One region of the Alkalibaculum bacchi genome, then DNA from elsewhere that is predicted to be linked to it. Evidence: predicted binding sites of a transcription regulator. Region 1 holds the regulator's gene; the other holds the start of a gene.

What was found. The regulator NrdR, encoded in region 1, represses ribonucleotide reductase genes. The targets are predictions, from matches to a motif close to CACNANATNTNGTG.
Region 2: DES36_RS07070 (vitamin B12-dependent ribonucleotide reductase) is a predicted target of NrdR. The motif match lies at 2,714-2,727, and genes of this name have one in related genera.

The regions. Positions count from the first base shown of each region.
Region 1 is NZ_QNRX01000013.1:30,724-35,167, forward strand. It holds gene sigE (RNA polymerase sporulation sigma factor SigE) at 1-692, shown strand, start outside; gene sigG (RNA polymerase sporulation sigma factor SigG) at 1,108-1,893, shown strand; gene nrdR (transcriptional regulator NrdR) at 2,298-2,756, shown strand; gene DES36_RS10170 (NUDIX hydrolase) at 3,047-3,562, shown strand; gene spoIIM (stage II sporulation protein M) at 3,626-4,264, shown strand.
Region 2 is NZ_QNRX01000007.1:152,853-157,296, reverse strand. It holds gene DES36_RS07085 (glycosyl hydrolase family 18 protein) at 299-1,579, opposite strand; gene plsY (glycerol-3-phosphate 1-O-acyltransferase PlsY) at 1,740-2,324, shown strand; gene DES36_RS07075 (DUF1540 domain-containing protein) at 2,390-2,554, shown strand; gene DES36_RS07070 (vitamin B12-dependent ribonucleotide reductase) at 2,746-4,444, shown strand, end outside.

The DNA of each region.
Region 1 (4,444 bases):
GGCTGTCAACGATTGTAAATGTTATTAAGAAGAGAAAAAACTTTGTTCATTACATAGGTGGAAGTGAGGCTCTTCCGCCTCCGTTAAACACTGAGGAAGAAAAATATTATATTAATTTGCTGAGAACAGATAAAGAACAGGCTCGCAATGTACTGATTGAAAGAAATTTAAGGCTAGTGGTCTATATTTCTAGAAAATTTGAAAATACAAATATATCTATTGAAGATTTAATTTCTATTGGGACCATTGGCTTGATTAAAGCTGTAAATACTTTTGACCCTGATAAGAATATTAAATTGGCCACTTATGCATCTAGATGTATTGAAAATGAAATTTTAATGTTCATAAGAAAAAGCAGCAAGATAAAAAATGAAATATCTTTTGACGAACCTTTAAATACTGATTGGGATGGAAATGAACTTCTCCTTTCGGATATTTTGGGGACTGAAGAAGATCTTACAGAAAACAATATAGAAAGAGAAGTAGACTTTCAGCTACTAAACGCAGCTATGGATAATTTGAACAAAAGAGAAAAGACTATCGTAGAATTGCGCTTTGGCCTGTACAATAAAGATTCTAAGACACAAAAAGAAGTTGCAGAAGAAATGAACATCTCTCAATCCTATATATCACGATTAGAAAAGAAAATTCTAAAGAGATTAAAAAAGGAAATACATAAGATGACGCTGTAAGCGTAAAAACAAAGTGGAAGCCTTATGGGCTTCTTTTTTTATGTAATAGGAAACCTACTTTTGACATTGGCTCCTACCCCATCATCCTGAGTGTAAGCCAAGGATCCTGACTCAAAAGGAATACCCTAATGCTAGTGTCTAAAGACTAATTGCTAGCGACTAATACATGGGAGCGGAAAAACCATACTTATATTTCGATTGGTATTCGTTTTCTGCAATTTTTAGTAAAAAAAAATTATAATGTTTTTTTAAGTTTTTTTGTTCCCACTCAAAATGTGAAAGGCTTAAGATTCCTTGATTGTAAGAAATGTTTTATAAATTGATCTAATGTTTCAAAAAAATGTGGATTTTGAAACTGAATATAAACACTTTCTGAGGCAATAATCTTACATAAGTAAATGCATTTTGAGAAAGGATGACACTTATGCTAAAAAAAGTTGAAATCTGTGGTGTAAATACTTCACAGTTGCCAGTTCTAACTAATGGAGAAATGATGGAGTTATTTGGAGAGATTCATAAAGGAGATCAAAATGCAAGAATGAAATTTATACAAGGAAATCTTCGCTTAGTCCTTAGCGTCATAAAGAGATTTAACAATAGAGGAGAAAATTTAGATGATTTATTTCAAGTAGGTTGCGTAGGACTTATAAAGGCAATCGATAATTTTGATTTATCTCACAATGTAAAGTTTTCCACCTATGCTGTTCCAATGATTATTGGAGAGATAAGAAGATACCTTAGAGATAATAATTCTGTGCGAGTGAGTAGATCTTTAAGAGATTTAGCATATAAGGCTTTAAAGGCAAGAGATGAATTAGTGCGAAAGAATACTAAAGAGCCTACTCTGATGGAAATTTCAAAGGAATTAGGGATACCTAGTGAAGAGGTTGTATTTGCTTTAGAAGCCATTCAAGATCCTGTATCCTTATTTGAACCCATATACCATGATAATGGAGATGCAATGTATATAATGGATCAAATCCAGGATGATAAAAATAAAGATGAAAAATGGATTGAAAATATTGCAGTAAAAGAGGCCATTAAGAAACTAAATGAGAGAGAAAAAATGATAATAAAGATGAGGTATTTTGATGGTAAAACCCAAATGGAAGTTGCAGATGAAATTGGTATTTCACAAGCGCAAGTATCCAGAGTAGAAAAAAATGCCTTGTATTCTGTAAGAAAGACCATGACGAATTAATTAGCGGAAAGCTGAAAGTGGAAAGTGGACATTTTTCCGAAAAATGGAATACAAAGTTAAATATGGGCCTCATTGGAGCCTTTGGGGGTGTCATTTTGAGGAGCGTAGCGACGAAGAATCTTTAAGAATTAGCTTATGCAATATTTCTGTTATGTACAGTTAAAGCATAAGTTAAAGTAGTACTTTAATTCATGATATGATATTATAATAAATAAGCGTTTTGTTATAATATGTCCTCATATGTATTTGTATATTGGTAGAAAGTAGAAGGGGATAAAAGCTCGCTTATAGACAAGATGACGCATTCAGAATCGTTCAACTATTGTTCCAAGCCTCTTTTGATGGACAATTTTAATTTACTCTTGTATAATGATTTTAGTAAATTTGAATTGGAGGAAATTGCCTTGAAGTGCCCCTTTTGCAATTACGCGGAAAGTAAAGTTGTGGATTCAAGACCCACAGAAGATGGAACAGTAATACGTAGGAGAAGAGAATGCACAAGCTGTACGAAACGCTTTACCACCTATGAAAAAATTGAAGACATACCTCTTATGGTCATTAAAAAAGGTGGTCAAAGAGAACAATTTAATCGAAGTAAAGTCATGAATGGAATCATAAAAGCTTGCGAAAAAAGGCCTATTTCCATCAAGCAAATTGAAGACATTGTGGATACCATCGAAAAAGAAGTATACCAGAGCCTTGAGAGAGAAGTATCTTCTCATTTTATTGGCGAAAAAATAATGGATCAGCTAAAAAAGACAGATGAAGTAGCTTATGTAAGATTTGCAAGTGTATATAGGCAATTTAAAGACATTAATACCTTTATGGCTGAGTTAAATAAGCTTTTAGAAGATAAAAGATAAAAACTACTAGCAATCAGCCATAAGCGTTCAGCGACCAGTAAAAACCTAGCTACTTTCAGTAGCTGTAATGTTTTAGCATTTTATAGAAAGCACACTTATTTCTGATTTATTTGCTAGTGTTAGGAAATATACTAGTAAAAGGGTTACATTTGAAATTGACAGATAACATTATTTTATCCGTTAATTTTTATGCTACTTCTGGTAGCAAAGGGACCCAAAAGGAATGCAGAAGCACTGATGGCTGGCGGCTGATAGCTGATGGCTAGATGTTAATGATTGGAGGGAAAGGTATGTTTGAAGAAAAGACAATCGAATCAAAGAGTATTTATGAAGGCAAAGTAGTTACTCTTAAGGTCGACAAGGTTCAGGTTCACAATGGAGGGCAATCTTCAAGAGAGATTGTGGTGCATCCTGGTGGTTGTGCTATAGTAGCAGTTAAAGATGACAAGGTTATATTAGTGCGCCAATTTCGAAAGGCTATTGAACAAAATATACTAGAATTACCTGCTGGAAAATTAGATCCGGGTGAAGATCCTTTAGAATGTGCTGTTCGAGAATTACAAGAAGAAACAGGTTATATTGCTCGTAATGTAAAAAGCTTAGGAAGCATCTATCCAACACCAGGGTATAGCAACGAAATCATTCACTTGTTTTATAGCGATGATTTAGAACCAGGAGAAGCTCATCCAGATGAACATGAATCCATTGATATTGAAAAGTACAGTATTGATGAAGTGCTAGACAAAGTCCGTAAGGGCGAAATAAGAGATGGAAAAACAGTAGCAGGGATTTTGATGTCCTTTTGATTGTAGAATTTCATCATAATCTTCTCCAGGAGAGCATATTCTTATCCTAAGGAGGAGATTTTTTTGAACAAGAGAGAGCTCACGCAATTTTTTATGCGAAACAAAAGAATGGTCTTGATTTTATGCATTATATTTGTTTTAGGTATTATAGCTGGAACGCTATGCGTTAAGACCTTAACAGATAATCAGAAAACGGATTTGATTAATTATTTAAGTGATTTTTTTAAAGTTCTAGGTGATAATCAAGATTTAAATAAGACTCAAATGTTTTTACAACTTTTAATAGACAATGCAAAAATATTTGCATTGGTATTTATCTTAGGTTTGTTTTCCATTGGCATATTTCTCACTCCCTCATTACTATTATTTAAGGGATTTATTTTAGGATTTACCATTGGCTTTATTTTAGATGAGCTATACCTTATGGGATTTCTGTTTTCTTTATTTGTCATATTTCCACAAAATATCTTATACATAATAGGTCTTATATACAGTGCTTTGATTAGTACTATGATGTCAAGGCAAATTTACATATCAAAGAAAAGATATAAGATATCTGTTCGTCCTAAGAAAAATCTACAACAAACTATATACTACTTTTCCTCTCTACTAATAGGTTTTGCAATAACCGCATTTGGATGTGCCATTGAAGCTTATATTATACCTGTATTTATGATTTTTTTCTCGAATAAATTATTCTAGGTGGTGGTCAGGTGGTCAGGTGGTCAGCAAAACCATACTCGCCTTCGAGTGAGGTGAGGTAATGACCCTAGCCCTGATGGCTGGAAGCGGAATGCTGGACGCTGATTATTGCTTTTGGCCCCTAGCTTCTTCTAAGTCATCCTTGAGCGCAGCGAAGGATCTTAAGACCCTCAAGGGTGC
Region 2 (4,444 bases), on a different contig from region 1:
TTCGCACTTTAGCCATCAGCTACTAGCCATCAGTGCTAAGGTCAAGTCTAACAGATCAAAAATTTCAATTACATGTATAGATTGCTTATATAGTAGCTAAATCCAAAAGTTGAACTTTCATAATACATAAAAAAGCAGATAATCAAAACAAGATTATCTGCCAAGTTCTATAGTAATATAGTTTTCCTTTTAACCCTAACTACTGCCTGCTTATTCTGAGTACAGGATCGTATCTTTGACACGCAAATTCTAATCTTAGAGTGCTGTCCGCTGGTTGCTGATGGCTAAAGCGCTTTCGTTAGACTTGTTTAACAACTGTAAAATTGTCCTCAACAAGTAGCCAGTTTTGTGGAAAATCAGGTCCAAGCGCCCAATAAAAGAATCCGCGTATGCCTAAGCTTTTTACGAGATTGAATTTTGCTTGAATGCTTCGAGCATCTTCAAACCATACTACATGTTGTCGACCCTGTTCATCCCAATAGTTAAAATAAGGAGCTTGAGCAACGTAGTCGTATTCGATTCTAGCATTATACTGAAGAGCAAGTTCTACTGCTCTTACTGGGCTGACAACTCTAGCCCATTGTCCGCCAGGGACATAGGGGAGTGTCCAATCGTATCCATAAAGAGGAATGCCCATCATGATTTTATCTCTAGGTATTTGGGTGATGGCATATTCTAAAACTCTTCTCACTTCATTAATAGGGCTAACAGCCATAGGTGGGCCCCCAGACCAACCCCATTCATATGTCATGAGAAATACAAAATCTAGAACTCGACCATGTGCAGCATAATCATGACCTTCATATAGGGTACCTACTTGATCTGTAGATAATTTTGGCGCTAATGCAGAAGATACAAAATAATTTGGTTGGAAGAAATTAGCTGCTTTTGCAACAAAGGCATTATAAGCTTCTCGATTTTCACCGCCCACGTATTCAAAATCAAAATCAATACCTCTATATCCTTTTTCTTCCATGATAGAGAGCGCATTTGCAAAAAGAGTGTCTTGAATAGCGGGATTATTGAGAATGGCGGTAGCAATATCTTGGCTAAAGGTTCCATCTGCAAAATTTGTAAGAACCATTAAAGGAGCTACATTGTGTTCATAAGCCGCGATGATGGCAGGTTCATCATCTGGTGCGGTCAAATTGCCATTTGCATCTACAGCATAACTAAAAATATTTAAATAAGTCAGTTGATCCCCTACAGCCCTAACTTCTTCACCAGTGCGCTCCCTTGTTGTTTGGGTATCAATATATGCGGCCACCTCTTTTGTAGGTCTAGGACGAGGTGGAATGTATAATCTCAATCCTACTGGTAGTTGATTTGGATTTTGAATATTGTTTACTTGCATGAGGACATCTACAGGTACATTTACACGCTGGCTAATTATGTAGAGAGAATCTCCTGGTGAAACCCAATAATAGCTCCCTGTAATTGCTATAACTAATGCTTGACCTACGACTAATCTACTAGGGTCGGAGATGGCATTATCACTAGCAATCGTTTCTACTGGTAGATTATATGATTGAGATAATTTATATAGAGTATCTCCTGGTCGAACAACATGAATTTGCAAAAAATCACTTCCCCTTATTTTTTAACAGTATATTCAAATTGGCTAAATTATGTTAATGTTTACTAAAATAAAAAGAGTGCTATTTTGAGTTTTTATAGATATAGTAAAGTATATTTTGCTATAATTGAATTATCAAGAATAATAAATAAAGGATGATGGTATGAAGGACATTATAATCGTAATCATTTGTTATCTTATTGGAAATATTTCATTTTCCTTTTTGCTCACAAAATTAAAACTTAAAAAAGACATACGTGAATTCGGCAGTGGAAATGCGGGAACAACCAATGTATTAAGAGTACTAGGTAAAAAATACGCAGTTATGGTTTTAATGGGAGATGTATTAAAAGGTGTTGTAGCTGTGCTCATTGGGCGATTGTTTGGCTCTAGCCAGGTAGTGACGATTTTATGTGGATTAGCTGTTGTCATTGGTCATAATTGGCCCGCACTAATGGGTTTTAGAGGAGGAAAAGGCATTGCAACTTCTATTGGCGTGTTCTTAGTATATGACCCTATAATAGCGTTAATTTGTATTGCTATTGGAATTATTATTATAGCAGTGAGCAAATACGTTTCTCTTGGATCCATTTGTGGTATGGCAATTTTTCCTTTGGTTAATCTAGTCTTTTCAAGGGGGATTCAAAATTTCATTTTTGCATTTATTATCTCTGTTATTGCCATCTATAAGCACAGAGCAAATATTGGGCGGCTTATAAAAGGTACTGAAAACAAACTAAAATTGTAATGATTGCATTGAATAATTTACATAGAAAATAGTCATACTACAATTGAGAATTGGAGGTGACTATGATGAAAATAAACAACAGTATAGGATGTACAGTTGAAGAATGTAAATATCATGCTAAAAACCAAGATTATTGCTCACTTGATAAAATTCAAGTCACAAAAAATGCAGCTCAGGCAAGAAATCAACAAGAAACAGATTGCCATAGCTTTGAAAGCGAACTTAAGTAAATATAAAAAAAGAAAAAACCTATATGAGTAGAAGATTGATTATGAAATCTTTATAGTATATAATAGGTTAGGCAAAGAAAAATTGATTTAGAATATTTATTCTAAATCAATTTTTTATGTGGAGAAATACCATATATATGGTATAATGGGTATTCGATGTACAATATATAGAGGAGGTAGATGTTTCAAATATGGATACAGTAATTAAAAGAATATTTACGAAACAATTAGAACAAAATAGCTCGCTGACAGTTTATGATTTGTTTGACTGGAAGACGATTGATGTACTAATGAAGAATTGGAAGACGGGTAAAGTTATTGCAGATATGAAAAATTTAGAGTTCCCGGAACACTATAGCCAGACAGCATGCAATATTATTGCAACAAAATATTTCAGAAAAACAGGCGTCAGTAACGAGTTTGGATACGAGAGAAGTATGAAAGAAGTTGCACATAGGCTAGTTTGCTTTTGGGTTGATGCATTAAAAAATGAAGGCGTAATCTCAACAGAGAATGAATATAGCATACTATATGATGAATTAGTTTACGGTTTATTAAATCAGATGTGGGCACCCAATTCTCCTCAATGGTTTAATACAGGTTTATATAATAGTTATGGCATTAAAGGTGAAAAAGACGAGCTTTATTATTATGATGAAAAAGAAAAGAAAGTAGTGGAAAGTCCTGACAGATACTCTCGAACTCAAGCTTCTGCGTGTTTTATTCTTTCTGTGGAAGATAAACTCTTAGGAGAACACTCTATATCGGATCAATACGTTAGCGAGACAAAATTATTTAAAGGGGGCTCTGGAGTAGGAACGAACTTTTCTACTATAAGGGGATTAAATGAGCGATTATCTAATGGTGGATATTCATCAGGTATGATGAGCTTTTTGCAAGGCTTAGATCGAAATGCAGGGGCAATAAAATCTGGTGGAACTACTAGAAGAGCTGCAAAAATGGTGATTAACGATATCGATCATCCAGAAATAGAAAGTTTTATTACTTGGAAGGCTAAAGAAGAAAAGAAAGTTAGAGACTTAGGCAAGATGGGTTATGACACATCTATGGAAGGCGAAGCCTATGCTACTGTAGGGGGTCAAAACAGCAACAACTCTGTTCGACTAAACAAGGAGTTTATGGAAAGTGTCTTTAACTTGGCTAAAAATCCAGATGCAGAAATTGAGCTTACAGGACGAATAGATTCCTCTGTTAATAAGACTTTAAAGGTAAGTTATCTTTGGGATTTAATCAATAAGGCTGCCTGGGAATGCGCAGATCCTGGCTTGCAATTTGATGATTTGTTTAACAGTTGGCATACTTGCCCAGCTGGAGAAGATGGGAATGTAGGAGCTAAGTACAACCGCATTAATGCTACGAATCCTTGCTCAGAATACGCCTTTTTAGATGATACTTCTTGTAATCTAGCATCTATTAATGTTTTTAAATTTTATAAGGACAAAGAAAAAACATTTGATGTAGAGGGCTTTGTACATATAATAGGCCTAATACAATTTGTATTAGAGGCGTCCATTCATTGGGGACAATTTCCTACAAAAGACATTGCACGTAAAACCTATATGTTTAGAACCACAGGTCTAGGCATTGCTAATACATCATCTCTACTATTAGCTTTTGGCTTACCCTATGATTCTGAAGAAAGCAGGAATTTAGTAGGAGCTCTATCAGGAATTATGACAGGTACTTCTTACGCAGTTTCTGCCCTCATAGCTAAAAAAGTTGGCGCATTTGAAAAATATGAAATCAACAAAGAATACATGTTAAGAGTTATAAGAAATCACAGTCGGGTTGCAGGTGTTTTAGAAGGTGATTACGAAGAACTCCATTATAAACCAATAGAAATCAATCACTCTCTACTTAGAAAAATGG